2 regions of the Stenotrophomonas sp. YJH_SMC_69 genome follow, and region 2 is predicted to be linked to the other one. Evidence: riboswitches for the same ligand, from Rfam matches in the RefSeq annotation. Region 2 holds a riboswitch; the other holds the start of a gene.

Region 1 (8,427 bases), on a different contig from region 2:
GCGCTGCTGAAATTCCAGTCCACCGGCGGCGAGCCGCAGCTGCTCGGTGACGCGGTCGCGGCGTATCTGGAAGCCGGCAGCTACGAGCACCACCTGCATCGCATGCGCCGGCTGTACCGCGACCAGGTGGGACGGCTGCGCCAGCTGGTGGCCGAGCACTTCCCGGCCGGCACCCGCGCCACCGAACCGCAGGGCGGATTCCTGCTGTGGCTGGAACTGCCGGGCGTGGATACGCGCGAGCTGTTCGAGCGAGCGCTGCAGGAGGACATCGTGTTCATGCCCGGCCAGGTCTATTCACGTGGCGCGCGATACCGCCACTGCCTGCGGCTGTCGTGCTGCCAGACCCTGGATGCGCGCTTCATTGGCGCGGTGGAACGACTGGGCACGATCGCGCGGGAGCTGGCGGCCGCAGCACGGTAGTGCCGGCCGCTGGCCGGCAACATCGGGATCACCGGGTGGATGCGGTTGCCGGCCAGCGGTCGGCACTACCCAGGATCACTCGAGCAGGTGCGCGCTCAGCGCTTCGCCATCCGCACCCGGCAGATGCGGCAGCCGTCCCCAGCACGGCATCGGCAGGCGCTGCTGCAACGTGGCGATGTTCTCATCCTGGCGCTGCATCGCCGGGTCGATGTGGTTGCCGATCCAGCCCAGGCACTGCACGCCGCTGGCCTGCAGCGACTGCGCAGTCAGCCGCGCATGGTTGACGCAGCCCAGCCGCATGCCCACCACCAGCAGCACCGGCAACTGCAGTGCTCGCACCAGGTCCAGCTGGTCCAGCGTGGCCGAGACCGGCGCCAGCCACCCACCGACGCCTTCCACCACCACGATGTCGGCCTGTGCGCGCAGTCGCGCGAACGCAGCCACGATCGGCGCCAGTTCCACCCGCACGCCGTCCTCGGCAGCGGCCAGCTCCGGTGCCAGCGGCTGCCGCAGCGCATACGGGTTCAGATCGGCATAGTCCGGCACCGGCCAGCTGGCCGCCTGCAGCGCCAGCGCGTCTGCGTTGCGCAGGCCCTGCCCCAGGTCTTCGCTGCCGCTGGCCACCGGTTTCATGCCCACCGCGCGCAGGCCGCGCCGGCGCAGCGCCTGCAGCAGCGCGGTGCTGGCCGCGGTCTTGCCGATCTCCGTATCGGTGCCGGTAATGAACAGGGCGGGCGGCAGCGTAGCGGGCAACGGCATCAATGGGCTCCAACAGGGCAACAGAGCGTGCATTATCGCCGGCCCGGCGCGCTTGCTAGACTGCGGGCATGTTCGCCAATGCCTCGCTTACCGGCAGCAAGCCGGAACAATACGCCCAGCTGCTGGAACAGGCCCGTGGCCTGGTCTACGCCGAGTCCGACCGCATCGCCAACGCGGCCAACCTCTCCGCACTGGTCTACCACGCCCTGCCCGACCTGAACTGGGTGGGTTTCTACCTGTACGACGGCACGGAGCTGGTGGTCGGCCCGTTCCAGGGCCTGCCGGCCTGCGTGCGCATCCCGCTGGACAAGGGCGTGTGCGGTGCCGCCGCCAGCCAGCGCGTGACCCAGCGCGTGGACGACGTCGATGCCTTCCCCGGCCATATCGCCTGCGATTCGGCCTCGCGTTCGGAACTGGTGGTGCCGCTGCTGCGCGGCGATGAACTGATCGGCGTGTTCGACATCGACAGCCCGAAGATCGGCCGCTTCGATGCCGATGACCAGGCCGGCCTGGAAGCCATCGCCCGCGTGTTCGTCGAGGCGCTGGGATGAGCGCACCGAAGCTGCGCAACATCGGCCCCAAGAGTGCAGCGTGGCTGCGCCAGGTCGGCCTGCGCAGCCGCGAGGACCTGGTTGCGACCGGCGCAGTCGGCGCCTTCGTCAAGGTCAAGCGCGCCGGCTTCAAGCCCAGCCTGAACCTGCTGTACTCGCTGGAAGGCGCGCTGCTGGACTGCCACTGGCAGGAACTGAGCGAGCCGCAGCGTGAGGCGCTGGTGCAGGATTACGAAGCACGCATCGCCGCGCATCCGCTGAAGGCGGCCGGCCCGGCGTCGGGTCCGGTGCATGAGCAGCGCTTCGATGCCGACGATGACGCGGAAGACAGCGTGACCGAGGATGCGGACGAGGATTGACCGCACCGGTAGTGCCGGCCGCTGGCCGGCAACTGCGTGGTCTTTTCAACATTCCTGAGACTGCCGGCCAGCGGCCGGCACTACCGATGGGTTACGGCTGCTGCAGTTCCAGCAGCTCGCCTGCCAGCCCGGCTTCGCCACGTTCCAGCCGTACCCGCAGGCGCGTGCCGTGGTCGATGCGCAGTGCCCAGCACAGCGACATCGGCAGGCCGCAGACCTGCGACAGCACCATGCGCAGCGGGCCGCCATGGCTGACCACCAGCGTTGGCACCGGGTCGTCATCATCGAGCAGTCGATCCAGCGCGCGCGCGATACGCCGCTCGAAGTGGCCCCAGCTCTCACCGTTGGGCGGTGGGTTTGCATGCGGATCGGCATGGAAGGCCGCCAGTGCATCCTCCGGCAGGTCGAACAGCGACTGCCCGTCCCAATCGCCGAAATCCAGCTCTTCCCATTCCTCCTCCGCTTCCACGTCCAGCCCGCGCGGGGTGGCCAGGGCCATCGCCGTGTGCAGCGAGCGCAGCCGCGGCGAACTGATCACCCGTTCCCAGGGCTGCGCAGCGTAGGCGTCGACCAGTTCCTGCGGCAGGCGGGCCAGCTGCGGTGGATCGCTGCGGCCATCAAGGAACTCATCGCGACCGTTGCCGGCATGGCGGACCAGGTCGAGGATCATGCGTGCGTCCTGTACAGGCAACGCGGGAACAGCGGAAAACGGGCGGACATCGGCAACGGCACCACGGGATCGAGGGACCATTCTAAGGGCACAGCAAAGGCAGTCGGGTACGCTCGACGCTACGGGCCGCCTGCGATGCCGTAGACTGCGCGCACTTCCAGGTGACCTGCGGCCACGGCCGGCAGGTTGAAACGGGAAGCCGGTGACGCGTGAATCCACGCCAGGCCGGCGCTGCCCCCGCAACGGTAAGCACGTCAGTTCCAGGCAACAACGCCACTGTGCCGCAGGCATGGGAAGGCGCCTGGACGGTGGCCTCGCGCCACCCGGCGGCAAGCCCGGAGACCGGCCCGGAAGCCTCAGGTCGCGGTGCGGTGGGCATGGCGCTGGATGACCGCAGCCTGCGCTGCGGCGTCGGCGCATGCCTGCCTTCGCGGCTCCTCCCCTTCGCCACGCGGGCGTGCGTGGCACCTGGAGTCCCCCATGAAGCTGCAGTCCCGAATGCTGTCCCTGGCCGTGCTGGCCGCCCTGCCCGCGCTGGCCCAGGCCGCCGATGACACCACCGCGCTCGACCAGATCCTGGTCACCGCCACCCGCACCCCGATCGCCCTGCAGGACAGCATCGCACCAGCCCAGGTGATCGACCGCGCGCAGATCGAATCCAGCCAGGCCACCTCGTTGCAGGAACTGCTGCGCGGCCGCGCCGGCATCAACCTGACCAATGCCGGCGGGCTCGGCAAGCAGAGCTCGCTGTTCCTGCGCGGCACCAACTCGGGCCACACCGTGGTGCTGGTCGATGGCGTGCGCATCAACAGTGCCGACCTCGGCCTGGCCATGTACCAGGACCTGCCGCTGGCGCAGATCGAACGCGTGGAAATCGTGCGCGGCCCGCAGTCCAGCCTGTACGGCGCCGACGCCATCGGTGGCGTGATCCAGATCTTCACCCGCCGCAACCAGGGCGATTTTGCTCCGCACTTCCAGCTCGGTGGTGGCAGCAACGGCCTGCGCGAAGCCAGCGGCGGCATCGGAGGTGGCACCGAACGCGGCTGGTTCGGCGCCGACATCGCCTACCAGCATTCCGATGGCGTCGATGCCTGCCGTGGCTCGGCGACGCTGTTCACCGGCTGCTTCGCTGACGAACCCGACCGCGACGGCTACCGCAACCTGTCCAAGAGCCTGCGTGGCGGCTACACCTTCAACGACCAGTGGAATGTGGAAGGCAGTGCGCTGCGCGCCGACGGCAAGAACCACTACGACGGCTATTACAACTACTCGGAAACCCGCCAGCAGGTGCTGGCCGGCAAGGTGCGCTACACCCCGTCCGGGCGCCTGGCGTTCACCGCCAACGTCGGCCGCAGCGACAACGAATCGGACAACTTCGGCGACTTCGGCGCACGCGGCAGCGCGCAGACCCACCGCGACAGCGCCTCGCTGCAGGGTGACTTCACCTTGACCGGAAGCCAGCTGCTGAGCACCGGCGTGGACTGGAGCGAAGACAACCTGGACGGCAGCAGCGCGGGCTACCTCGTCGACAGCCGTCGCAACACCGGCGTGTTCGTGCAGTACCAGGGCCGCTTCGGCCGCCATCAGCTGCAGGCCAGCGCACGCAACGACGACAACCAGCAGTTCGGCAACCACGCCACCGGCAGTCTCGGCTGGGCAATGCAGCTGGACCACGGCCTGCGCGTCAATGCCAGCTACGGCACCGCCTTCAAGGCACCGACCTTCAGCGACCTGTACGACCCGTGGAGCGGCGTGCCGACGTTGAAGCCGGAGAAGTCCAAGAGCGCCAACCTCGGTGTTTCGCAGCAGGGCCAGGGCTGGCATTGGGGCCTGGACGTGTACGAGACCCGCATCGATGACCTGATCACCTACGATGCGTCCACGATGAAAATGCAGCAGGTGGAGAAGGCGCGCATCCGTGGCGCCGAACTGACCGGTGGCGTGCTGCTGGCCGGCTTCGACCTCAACGCGCAGCTGAGCTACACCGACCCGCGCAACCGCACCCATGGCAGCACCCAGTTCGACAACTGGCTGCCGCGCCGTGCACAGCAGACCGCGCGCCTGGACGTCGACCGCCGCTTCGGCGATTTCCGCGCCGGCCTGACCGTGCAGGGTGCGGGCAAGCGCTATGACGATGCCGCCAACGCGGTGAAGGTCGGTGGCTACGGCACGCTGGACCTGCGCGCCGAGTACGCGCTGACGCCGGCGTGGTCGCTGCTGGCACGTGCCGCCAACGTGTTCGACCGCCGCTACGAGACGGTGGCGTGGTTCAACCAGCCCGGCCGCGAATACCAGCTGAGCGTGCGTTACCAGCCGAAATGAAGGCGCGCGCCGGGCATCGCCCGGCGCCGATCTACTGTAGAGCCGAGCCCATGCTCGGCTCACGCAATGAAGCAGCCGAGCGTGGGCTCGGCTCTACACCCGAACGCCCGCGGCCAACCCCGGCAACTCACGCAGGTCGTCAATCACCGCCACCGCCTGTGCGGTGGCCAGGTCCAGGCCACGCGGATAACCGTAACGCACCAGTGCGATCGGCATACCCGCCTCTTCGGCGGCGCGGTAGTCGGTCAACGAATCACCCACCATCAGGCAGGCATCCACCGCCAGCCCGAAGTGCGCAGCGATGTGCCGCAGCGGCTCACCGCTGGGCTTGCGCTGCGGCAGCGAATCGCCGCCCAGTACCAGCGCGAACGCATCACCAATGCCCAGGTGCTGCAGCAGTGGCGGCACCAGCGCTTCGGGCTTGTTGGTGCAGATCGCCAGCGGAACAGCGCGTGCACGCAGCTGCATCAGCGCTTCGGCCACGCCATCGAACAGGCGCGGGCTGCGCAGCAGGCACTCACGGTAGTGCACCATGAACACCGGCATCACTTCGGCCAGGTCGACCTCGCGACCCGCGGCATGCACGGCCTGCTCGACCAGGCGGCGCACACCGTCGCCGATCCAGCCCAGAACCGTGGCTTCCGGCACGCGTGCCATGCCGATGTCTTCCAGCGTGCGGTTCAGTGCTTCGGCGATATCAGCTGCGCTGTCGACCAGCGTGCCATCTAGGTCGAACACGACCAGCGGATAGGGATACGACAAGGGACGGCACCTGCACGACGTGGGGCCGCCCATTGTACGCCGCTGGTTTCTGCGCCGATCCGCCTCAACCGATCCGGCGTGCGCGGGTGGCCAGGAACGTGGGCAGGTAGCGGTCGATCAGGAAGCGCGGCTGCGGCTGCCAGTCTTCCATGAAGCGATCGATGACGAACCCCGCATCCAGCTGCCCGCCGATCAGTTCGGTCAGGCTGTGGCCAAAGGTCAGCGCATCGCCGCGGCCGAGTTTCGCCTCACGTTCTGCGGCGGGCAGGTCTTCCAGGTCCGAATAGGGAATGGCGTACTGCGGCCGGATCAGGCCCTGCGCATCGAGCTGCGGATCGCGCGCGCCGACGAACAGCACCGGGTTGTAGAAGCTGGCCATCAACATGCCGTCGCGCGCCAGCACGCGGCGGCATTCGGTCCACACCGGGCGCACGTCGGGTACGTACAGGTTGGAGATCGGATGGAACACCACGTCGAAGCTGTCGTTGGCGAATACGTGCAGGTCGCGCATGTCGCCCTGCACCGTGCGCAGCTGCAGGCCATCGCGCGCCGCCACGCTGCGGTCCTGTTCCAGCTGCCCGTCGGAGAGATCGAACACGGTGACGTCGGCGCCCGCAGCGGCCAGCACCGGTGCCTGCTGGCCCCCGCCCGAGGCCAGGCACAGGATGCGGCGGCCACGCACATCGCCCAGCCAGTCCAATGGCAGCGCGCGTGGGGTCAGATGCACCTGCCAGCGGCCTTCGCGCGCGGCGGCAATGGTTGAACTTTCCACCGGGCGCGACCATTCGCGCACTTCGCTGGCCTGGCGGTCCCAGGCAGCACGGTTGTGGTCGATCAAGGCCTGTCCATGGTTCATGTGTTCTCCTTGCCCGGTGGGCGCCAATCCAGGTCCTGGAAGGCCGGGCTGGCGAAACACTCGGCCAGGTAGTCCAGGAATCGCCGCATGATAGCGGGCTGCTGTCGCCGTGACGCGTACACGGCATGAATGCCGAGTTCGTCCAGGCTGAATTCGGGCAGCAGTTCGATCAGCTCGCCGGTACGCAGCAGGGGCGCCACCTGGTAGGTCGGCAGCATGGCGATACCGGCACCGGCCCGCACCGCCTCCAGCAGCAGCGAGGCCTCGTTGGCGCTGATGTTGCCGCCCACCGCCACCGACAGCGAACGGCCGTCCCGGTGCAGCTGCCACAGGCTCTTGCCGACGTAGTGGTGGGTCAGGCAGTTGTGCGCGGCCAGATGCTCGGGAGCAGTCGGCGTGCCGCGTGCCTGCAGGTAGGACGGCGTCGCGCACAGCACCGAGCGGCAGGTGGCCAGCCGCCGCGCGATCAGGCTGGGATCGATCTGGCGCGCGATGCGCACGGCCAGGTCCACCCGCTCCTCCACCAGGTTGACCGTGCGGTCGACCAGCAGCAGCTCGATGCGTGCCGCCGGATGGCGCGCAACAAAGCCGGCCACCGCCCGCGCCAGGTGGCTCTGCCCGAACGACACGCTGGCAGTCACCCGCAGCGTGCCATGCGGCTCGGGATCATCGCTGGCCAGCTCGCCCTGCAGTTCCTCGCCGATCGCCAGCATCTGCCGGAAGCGCGCCAGCGCCGCCTCGCCGGGCCCGGTCAGACTGACCCGGCGCGTGGTCCGGTGCAGCAGGCGTGCGCCCAGCCAGCCCTCGACCTCAGCCAGGTAGCGGCTGACCATCGCCCGCGACATGTCCAGCACCTCTGCCGCCGCGGTCAGGCTGCCGCGCTCGGCCACCTCGACGAACACGGTCATGGCGGTCAATCGGTCCATATGATCGATCCATGCAACAAACAAGCACGTTATACGCTGTTTTTCGAGCGACTGCAGCGGCCTAGAGTGGCGCCATTCCCACCCCACAGCGCCCCACGGAGTCCTGCCATGAAGATCGCCCTCGTTGGTTCCACCGGCAACATCGGCCGCCAGATCGCCCGCCACGCGCTGGCCCGCGGCCACGAACTCACTGTCATCGTGCGCAGCGCGCAGGACCTCCCGGCCGAGCTGGCCGGTGCCCATCCGGTGATCGCCTCGCTGGATGACCAGGACGCGCTGGTTGCCGCCATCGCCGGCCACGACGTGCTCGCCAGTGCCTACGGCCCGCGCCCAGGCGATGACATCGGCCGCGTCGGCGAGGTCGCCGCGCAGCTGGCGGCTGCCGCGCGCAAGGCCGGCGTGCCGCGCCTGGTGGTGGTTGGCGGTGCCGGCAGCCTGGAAGTCGCACCCGGCGTGCAGCTGGTCGACACCCCCACCTTCCCGGAGGCCTACAAGCCGTACGCGCTGGCCCACCGCGAGGCGTTCAACCGCCTGCAGGCAGTGGACGACCTGGACTGGACCTTCTTCTCGCCGGCCGCCGAAATCGGCCCGGGTGAAGAGCGCGGCCAGTACCGCGTGCAGCCCAAGGCGTTCCTGGCCGATACCAGCGGCCACAGCCGCATCAGCTACGCCGACTATGGCGCGGCGTTCGTCGCCGAACTGGAAGCGCACGCGTATCCGAAGCAGATCATCACCGCAGCGTATTGATCCACGCACGTCCCATGTAGAGCCAAGCCCGCGCTCGGCTCTACGCGAACATGCA
Region 2 (8,427 bases):
CGCGCCGATGCGGATGCTGGCATCCACCGCCTCTGGACCATGCTGCACGGCGCGGTCGGTCAGCCGCAGTTCCAGCTGCAGCTGCGGGTAGCGTTGCTGCAGTGACGGCAGCAACGGGGCCAGCACGTGGCGGCCGAACGCGCTGCTGCTGGCGATGCGCAGCGGCCCGGCCGGTTCGATATCACCGGAGGTGACCATCGCCTGCGCGCGCGCCAGGTCGGCCTCGATGTGGCGGACCTGCGCCAGGTACAGCGCGCCGGCCTCGCTGAGCGCCAGCTGGCGCGTACTCCGGTTCAGCAGCCGTACGCCCAGATGCGCTTCCAGCCGGTTGATGTTCTGGCCGACTGCGGTGGCGCTGATGCCAAGGATGCGGGCCGCGGCGGCAATGCTGCCGGTCTCTGCGGTGCGGGTGAAGCTGCGGATCAGTTGCAACAGGTTCATGACCGACCAGCTTGCCACGGTGATGGCCAAGTATCGCTTGGGACTGAACCAAGCGGTTCGGTTGCATCGGTGATCATCCGGCTGCTGGGCAGGAAGCTGCCCTACACTGTGGCGATGCGCCCCGATTCCATCCTCACCCTGTCCTGCCCCGACCGTACCGGCATCGTCTACCGCGTGTCCGGCCTGCTGTTCGACCACGGCTGCAACATCCTCGACGCCCAGCAGTTCGGCGATGAGGAAAGCGGCCGCTTCTTTCTGCGCGTGCATTTCGACCGTGACGCCGGCCTGCCGCTGGAGACCGTGCACGCCGCGATGGCCACGCTTGCCGAAGGCTTCGGCATGGACTGGCAGCTGCATGATGGCCGCCGCCGGGCACGCCTGCTGGTGCTGGTCAGCAAGCAGGGGCACTGCCTCAACGACCTGCTGTTCCGCGCCCACAGCGGCCAGCTGAAGGTCGACATTGCCGCGGTGGCCTCCAACCACGCCGACTTCGCGCCATTGGCCGCGTCCTACCAGGTACCGTTCCACCACCTGCCGGTGACCGCCGATACGCGTGCGGTGCAGGAGCAGCAGATCATCGACCTGGTCGAGCGCGAGCGCATCGACCTGGTGGTGCTGGCACGCTACATGCAGATCCTGTCACCCACGCTGTGCCGCGCGCTGGCCGGGCGTGCGATCAACATCCACCACAGCTTCCTGCCCAGCTTCAAGGGCGCGCAGCCGTACCACCAGGCACACGCGCGCGGGGTCAAGATCATCGGCGCCACCGCGCACTACGTCACCGAGGATCTGGACGAAGGACCGATCATCGAACAGGACGTGGCCCGCGTGGATCACGCCATGGCGCCGCGCGAGCTGGTGCGGCTGGGCAGCGATACCGAATCGCTGGTGCTGGCACGCGCCGTGCGCCGCCATGTGGAGCACCGCATCCTGCTCAACGGGCATCGCACGGTGGTGTTCCGGTAACGTGCTGCCCCTTCCAGGTCCGCCGGGCATGGCCCGGCGCTACCCACGGATGTGATCCGGCACTACCGTCGTGGGTCAGGCGATTGCGATCCCCGCCTTGCCCAGCGCATCGCGCACCATCGCGTCGTTGGCTTCGGTCACCGGCCGGGTCAGGTCCCACAGGAACTTCACCCGGAAGCCGGACTTCACCGCGTCCTGCGCGCTCCACAGCACGCAGTAATCGCGGGCCAGGCCGCACACGTGCACTTCGCGGATGCGGCGCTCGTGCAGCCAGCCGGCCAGGCCGGTGGCCGGGCGCTCGCCATCGGGGCCATGGTTCTCGCGGAAGGCGCTGTACGAATCCACCTGTTGGCGCGTGCCCTTGCGCAGGATCAGGTCGGCCACGGTCCAGTCCACGCCCGGGTGCAGCGCGGCACCGGCGCTGCCCTGCACGCAGTGGTCCGGCCACAGGGTCTGCGGCTGCGCGTGCAGCAGGATGGTCTCGAACGGGCGTTGGCCGGGGTGCTGGCTGGCGAACGAGGCATGGTCGGCCGGGTGCCAGTCCTGGGTCGCCACCACGGTGCGGTAGCGGCGCTGCGCCAGCAGATCGGCGATCGGTGCCACCAGCGCATCGCCCTGGTCGCAGGCCAAGGCGCCACCGGGCATGAAGTCCGGCTGCAGGTCGATCACCAGCAGGGCGACATCGGCGGGCAGGGCGGTCATGGCAGTTCCGCTACAACAGAAGGGGCGACCAGCGTGGCCGCCCCATGCCTGCACGTCAATCGCCCTGTGGCGTCCCAGCGTCCCGCCCGTAGTACAGCAGGCCGATCCTGATCCGCTCGCGGCCATTCTCGCGGCGATGGCGGTTGGCATCGCGAAGCGAGTACACGCAGCCGCAGTATTCCTGCTGGTAGAACTGCTCGCGCTTGCTGATCTCGATCATGCGGCTGGCGCCGCCGCCCTTGCGCCAGTTGTAGTCCCAGTACTGCAGGCCTTCATAGCGCGAGGCGGCGCGGATGCCGCAGCCGTTGATCTGCGCCATGTTCTTCCAGCGCGAGATGCCCAGCGAAGAACTGATGGTGTCGTAACCGTGCTCGTGCGCGTACAGCGCAGTGCGCTCGAAGCGCATGTCGAAGCACATCGTGCAGCGGATGCCGCGTTCAGGCTCGTTTTCCATGCCGCGTGCACGGCTGAACCAGTTGTCGGTGTCGTAGTCGCAGTCGATGAAGGGAATGCCGTGCTGCTCGGCGAAGCGGATGTTCTCCTGCTTGCGCAGCTCGTACTCCTTCACCGGGTGGATGTTGGGGTTGTAGAAGAAGATCGCGTAGTCGATCCCGGAGGCGGTGATCGCCTCCATCACTTCGCCGGAACAGGGCGCGCAGCACGAATGCAGCAGCAGGCGCTTGCCGTCGGCGGGCAGGGTCAGGGTGGGGCGTTGGAGCTCGGTCATCGTCAGGTACCGCATGGACCGCCGGCAACGGCGGTGGCCCATGCATCAGCGCGTGGGTGAACGGGTCTGGCCGGATACCGTGAACAGGACGCGCGCGGCCACACCGCCTGCACGCGCAGGACGACGACGGCCCCGGCAACCTCCCCGCGGAGATTCCAGGTCGAGTCAGGGGACGGTCGTGTCCCCCGGCCGGGGCCGGTATTCGGGCTGATGGACACGGGCCGCAGCCCACCTACTACCCGCCGCTTCCCAGGCGCGAGCCCAGTGCTGTTGGCAGGATTCGTTTCCATTTACCGCTGCGGGGCAGCTCCGGAATGGACGCGCGAGGCGCCTTCACCGGATTCCCGTTTAAATCCCTCCCCGCGCCGCAGCGATGGGAGGGATACCTTCGGCGTGTGCAAGGTGGACCTGTTGGTGGCGCCGGTCAAGAGCGCAGGGGTCAGAACCCGCTACGCTGCAACGGGATCCGGCCCCAGCGGAAGGAAGGGGTCGGATCCCGCTGCCACGCAGCGGGCTCTGACCCCGGTCGGAATGCACCTTCAATGCCCCACGGCCGCCCGCGTGCGGATGTCGTCCAGCCGCTGGTCGTGCAGCAGGCGGCCGTTCTCCCACACGGTCACCATTGCGTCCTCGAAGCCGTCCGGCAGGGTGTCGTCGCCGTTGGCCGGCAGCGGCACCGTGTGCAGGCTGCCATCGTCCAGGCGGCGCAGCAGGCGCATGCGGCCACGCTTGCTGGCCTTGCCGGCGTCGGTGACCGGATCCTTGTAGACGTCGATCCACTCACCCTCGACCCTCGCCGCCGAGCACTTCAGTGCGAACTTCTGCGTATCGCGGTCCAGCCGCTGCAGCAGCGCACCGCCCATGCCGAAGGCCACGTTGTCGGCGGCGTAGCCGTCGTTGGTGATGCGCTGCAGGATCGCCCGGATGGTGTCCGGATTGATGCCGTCGCCCTGGATCACCCGCACGTGGTTGAGCACGCGGTAGCCCTTGCCGTTGAGGCTGTGGCCGAACGCTTCATCCAGCCGGCGCAGGCTTTCGGCAACCACCTCCACCGGGTCGCCCGAGTCGGGGCGGATGACCAGGGTGGCGCCCGAGGCGATCACGTCATCGCGCAGGGTGGTACCCCAGTGCTCACTGATGGCGCGGTAGATGTCATAGCTGTCCGATACCACCGCCACGATCGCACCGGGCGTGCCGAACTGGCGCAGCATGTTGCGGTAGGCGTCCACCTCGCGCTCGCGGCCCCAGCTGGTGATGGTGCTGTGCTCGGCGGCGGGAATCGAATAGCCGGCCATCGGCGCGTGATAGTGCGCGCGCGCCAGGCACAGCGCCGATACGGTATCGGTGCCGAGGAAGTTGACCAGGTGTGCGGCACCGCCCAGCGCGGCCGATTCCAGGCTCGATACACCGCGCGCGCCGAAGTCATGCAGCTTGAACGGCAGCTGCCCCTGCGGATCGTCGCTGGTCTGCTGCAGGAACGCGGCGATGGTCTGCCGTGCGTGCCAGCTGATGGTGGCCACGGTGACTGGATACCACACCCGCAGCAGCAGCGTTTCCAGGTACGACGGCACCCAGAACGCGGCCGGATCGGTCGACTCGATCGTCATCAGTGCTTGGTGGGTAGGCACCACGCTGCCCTCGGGCACGGCGCGGATGCGCACCGGCAGGTGGCCGCCAAGCCGGTCGACGATATCGCGCCAGCCGGCCTCGTTGAACGGTTCGCCATGCGCGGCGAACACCGCCGCAGCGTCGTCGATGTCGGCGTGGGTGACCGGCCGTGCCAGCGCGTCCTTGAGGATCGCCTGCAGGCCGAAGAACACCGTGCGATCGTGCAGGCCGCCACGTGATTCGACGTAGAAGAACGTGGCATCGGTACCCGGCGGGTACTGCAGCCAATGGCTGGCCTTGTAGCTGTCGGTGTTGAGGAGAAGATTATCGAGGTAGTGCATGACGGAAGCTCCTTCGCGTCGGGTGGCACCGGCGGTCTATCCGCCAGTGGGAAAGCCGGGCCGGTTAGCCGCGGCCGAGGAAGTACTCCAGGATGTGCAGGTGGTCTTCGAACAGCTGCGGGCCCATGTCCAGGGCCTCACTCACCGGTATCCAGCGTGCCTTGTCGGCATCGTCGCCGCCGCGCACCGGCGGCAGCTCGCCGGCCGGAAACTCGAAGTGGAAACCGTGGGTGATGGTGCGGCCACGCTGGCTGCGGTCCGGGTGGTCGAACACCTGCTGGCCCTTCAGCGACCCCTTCAACACCGGCAACGGAATCTTCAGGCGGGTTTCCTCGCGCAGTTCGCGCAGGCAGCTGTCGAGCAGGCTCTGTTCCTGGCCGACGAAGCCGCCGGGCAATGCCCACAGCCCCTTGCCGGGTTCCGAGCGGCGACGCACCAGCAGCACGTGGCCCGAATGCACCACCACCGCATCGGTGGTGACGAAGGTGGGCGCGTAGGGCGCATCCTTCCAGGCGGCCTTGTACTGTTCGATGAAGCGGTACTCGGCCACCAGCTGGCCATACGCAGGCGCACTCTTGCGGAACGCTTCGAGCATGTCGTACACCGGCGCCGGCACATTGCCACGCAGCATCAGCAGCGCGCCGTGGAAGTCGACGTCGCCGGCCTCGAACAGGTAGCGCCGCAGCTCGGTGGCCGACAGGGTGGCGGTGTGCTGCACGTCCACCAGCGGCCACTGCGGGAACTCGCGCAGGTAGTAGCTGGACGCATCCTTGTCCATGCCGATCAGGCCTACCCTGGCATCGGCGGCGGCACCGTCGTTGCGCAGGGCGTCAGCCACCTGGCGCTGCACGTTGGCGATCCACTGTGCTTCGTTGTACAGGTGGTCACGCAGCGGGCGGATCAGCAGACGGTCGGTGTGGCCGTCGAGGGCTGCCTGGATCATCACGGCGCGTTCGGCCACGGTCCAGGGATTGCGCAGGCTGCGGGGGGTATCGGCAGAGCCGACCAGGAAGATCAGCTTGCGGGCCCGGCTCAGGGCCAGGCGGGCAACGGCGGCGTGGCCGTTGTGGAAGGGCTCGAATCGCCCGATGAAGACGAGATAGTCGAATTCCATGAGAATCCCTCATGTCGTTGTGGCAGCCGCGGGTCTGTCCCTTGGCTTGCTGCAGATGCTACGCCGATGGCGGGGCGGGTCAAGCCTGCAGCCGTGCTTTCTGCTGAACGGCGCATTGCGTGCGCGGACTGCGCCGTTGTTCTCAGGTCCTGAGAAGCCGCTGCGCCATACTGCAACCCACGCGGCGGACGGCATGCTCGGGGGCAAGACAGTGGCGGACAAGTACTGCGATCTGGTCATGAAAGGCGGCATCACCAGCGGCATCGTGTACCCCAATGCGGTACTGGCGCTGGCCCGCGAGTATCGCTTCAAGAGCATCGGCGGCACTTCAGCCGGCGCCATTGCGGCAGCGGTGGCGGCTGCAGCGGCCTGCGGCGATCGCCGCCAGCAGGCCGGCGAGCAGCTGCCCGGCGATGCAGGCTATGGCGGGCTGTCGGCGGTGTCGGCACAGCTGTCCCGGCGCGGCTTCATCTACAGCCTGTTCCAGCCGGCGCGCGGCGCGCGCGCGGCCTATCGGCTGCTGGTGGTGCTGACCGGCAATGCCAGCCTGCCGCACAAACTGCTGTGCCTGGCCGTTGCGGTATTCGAGATCGCGCCGCTGGAAGTGCTGGTGTCGCTGGCGCTGCTGCTCGGCCTGGGCTGGTGGGGCGGTGGCTGGAGCGGCGTGGCCGCCACGCTGCTGCCATCACTGCTGTGCGCCTACGGTGCGGGTGTGGCCGGTGCCGCGCTGCGGGTCGCGCGGGTGGCGCGTCGCAACCTGCTGGGCCTGTGCAGCGGCCTCAGCCGCGATCCACGCAGGCCGGCGCTGACCGAGTGGTTGCATGAATGCCTGCAGCAGCTGTCCGGCAAGCCGCTGGATGCACCGTTGACCTTCGCCGACCTGCACGATGCGCCGCGCTACGCCGGTGAGCCTGACAGCCCGCATGCGATCAGCCTGCAGATGATCACCACCTGCATCTCACACAATGAGCCGCGCACGCTGCCGCTGGGCGGTGCGCAGTTCTGGTTCCTGCGCGAGGAGTTCGAGCAGCTGTTCCCCGCCAGCGTGGTGCAGTGGCTGGTGAGCCAGGCCGGCCCGCCGCTGGAGGTGGAAGGGCGGCAGTACTACCACTTGCCACAGGGCCCGAAGCTGCCGGTGCTGGTGGCCACGCGCATGAGCCTGAGCTTCCCGCTGCTGATCAGCGCGGTGCCGCTGCATGAACCCTCACGCCGCGAACGACGCTGCGAACCGACCGCCCCCGCAGCCGACCAGGAGCACAACGTTGCCGACAGCATGGAAGGGCTGACCAGTGCCGGGCAGACCTGCGGCCCGGTGATCACCGCCTTCCGCATCTGCTGGTTCTCCGATGGCGGCATCAGCAGCAACTTCCCGATCCATCTGTTCGACGCCGCGCTGCCGCGCTGGCCGACTTTCGCCATCAACCTGGTCTATCCACAGCACGCCGAAGCGGTGAGCCGGGGCAGCGGCGGCCGCCAGGCGCTGGAACATGCGGTGTTCCTGCCCACCGAAAACCGCCACGGCTGGCAACGGCATTACCAGTCCATCGCCACGCCACTGGCCGCAGCCGAGCTGGGTCGTTTCCTGTTCGCGGTGGTGGCGACCATGCAGAACTGGCGCGACCTGCTGCAGGCGCGCGCACCGGGTTATCGCGACCGCATCGTGCACGTCAGCCTGCAGGGCGACGAAGGCGGCATGAACCTGGACATGCCGCAGGAGGTACTCTCCCGCATCGCCGACAAGGGCAGCCTGGCCGGTGCGCGCTTCTGTTCGTTCTCGTTCGAGAACCACTACTGGATCCGCTGGCGCAACCTGGCCTCGGCCTACCAGCGCTACACGCTGGAAGTGGCGCGCACCGATGATCCGGCGCAGCAGGTGCTGGCCTACCGCGCGGCGTACGCGATGGTCGCCAGCGGTCAGCCGACGCCACCGTCGTACAAGCTGGGCTCGGAAGACAAACGGCTGGCCTCGCAGCAGTTGTGGGGCTTGATGGTCGAGCAGGGCCGCACCTGGGAGGACCTCGGCCCGGACCTTACCGACGGCGCACCGCGTCCGCTGCCGCAGATGAAGGTGACCCCGATCTACTGACCCGATCCTGCGGTCGAATCGGGGTCAGATCCGTTTCCGCAGGAAAACGGATCTGACCCCGCAGTGGTTGCTGCTCTTGCCGGCCAGCGGCCGGCGCTACCACGGGTGCAGGGCGCGGCCCTGCAGAACCCCCTATCGCCCCGGCAACTGCGCGAACGCGCGCTGCATGCAGTCCTCGCGCGGGCACACCCGGCACCCTGGGCCGATCGATACCGAATTGCCCGGGCTCTGCACATCCAGCCCCAGTGAATACACCAGGCGTTCGGCATGCTGCAGGTCGCAGCCCAGCGCCACCGCGAAGGTCTTGCGCGGTTGGCCATGGCCGACCGGGCCACTGCTGACCTGCCGCGCCAGCCAGAAATGACGGCGGCCATCGGGCATGCGCGCGGTCTGGGTGAGGATGCGCCCGGGTTGGTTGAACGCCTCGTAGACGATCCACAGC

Evidence for each region. Region 2 has a riboswitch for cobalamin ahead of AC5P8F_RS14875 (epoxyqueuosine reductase QueH). Riboswitches for the same ligand answer to the same signal wherever they lie in the genome.
Region 1: another riboswitch for cobalamin. It lies ahead of btuB (TonB-dependent vitamin B12 receptor); the one in region 2 lies ahead of AC5P8F_RS14875 (epoxyqueuosine reductase QueH).

What each region holds. Positions count from the first base shown of each region.
Region 1 covers NZ_JCAFTS010000004.1:156,929-165,355, reverse strand. The annotation lists gene AC5P8F_RS08715 (aminotransferase-like domain-containing protein) at 1-420, shown strand, start outside; gene bioD (dethiobiotin synthase) at 496-1,179, opposite strand; gene AC5P8F_RS08705 (GAF domain-containing protein) at 1,248-1,730, shown strand; gene AC5P8F_RS08700 (TfoX/Sxy family protein) at 1,727-2,089, shown strand; gene AC5P8F_RS08695 (histidine phosphatase family protein) at 2,181-2,759, opposite strand; cobalamin riboswitch at 2,902-3,124, shown strand; gene btuB (TonB-dependent vitamin B12 receptor) at 3,240-5,081, shown strand; gene gph (phosphoglycolate phosphatase) at 5,175-5,843, opposite strand; gene AC5P8F_RS08680 (class I SAM-dependent methyltransferase) at 5,908-6,699, opposite strand; gene AC5P8F_RS08675 (LysR family transcriptional regulator) at 6,696-7,625, opposite strand; gene AC5P8F_RS08670 (NAD(P)-dependent oxidoreductase) at 7,734-8,372, shown strand.
Region 2 covers NZ_JCAFTS010000008.1:114,217-122,643, reverse strand. The annotation lists gene AC5P8F_RS14890 (LysR family transcriptional regulator) at 1-441, opposite strand, end outside; gene purU (formyltetrahydrofolate deformylase) at 556-1,407, shown strand; gene pncA (bifunctional nicotinamidase/pyrazinamidase) at 1,483-2,109, opposite strand; gene AC5P8F_RS14875 (epoxyqueuosine reductase QueH) at 2,165-2,851, opposite strand; cobalamin riboswitch at 3,013-3,242, opposite strand; gene AC5P8F_RS14870 (nicotinate phosphoribosyltransferase) at 3,376-4,785, opposite strand; gene AC5P8F_RS14865 (bifunctional nicotinamide-nucleotide adenylyltransferase/Nudix hydroxylase) at 4,850-5,899, opposite strand; gene AC5P8F_RS14860 (patatin-like phospholipase family protein) at 6,093-7,985, shown strand; gene AC5P8F_RS14855 (helix-turn-helix domain-containing protein) at 8,118-8,427, opposite strand, start outside.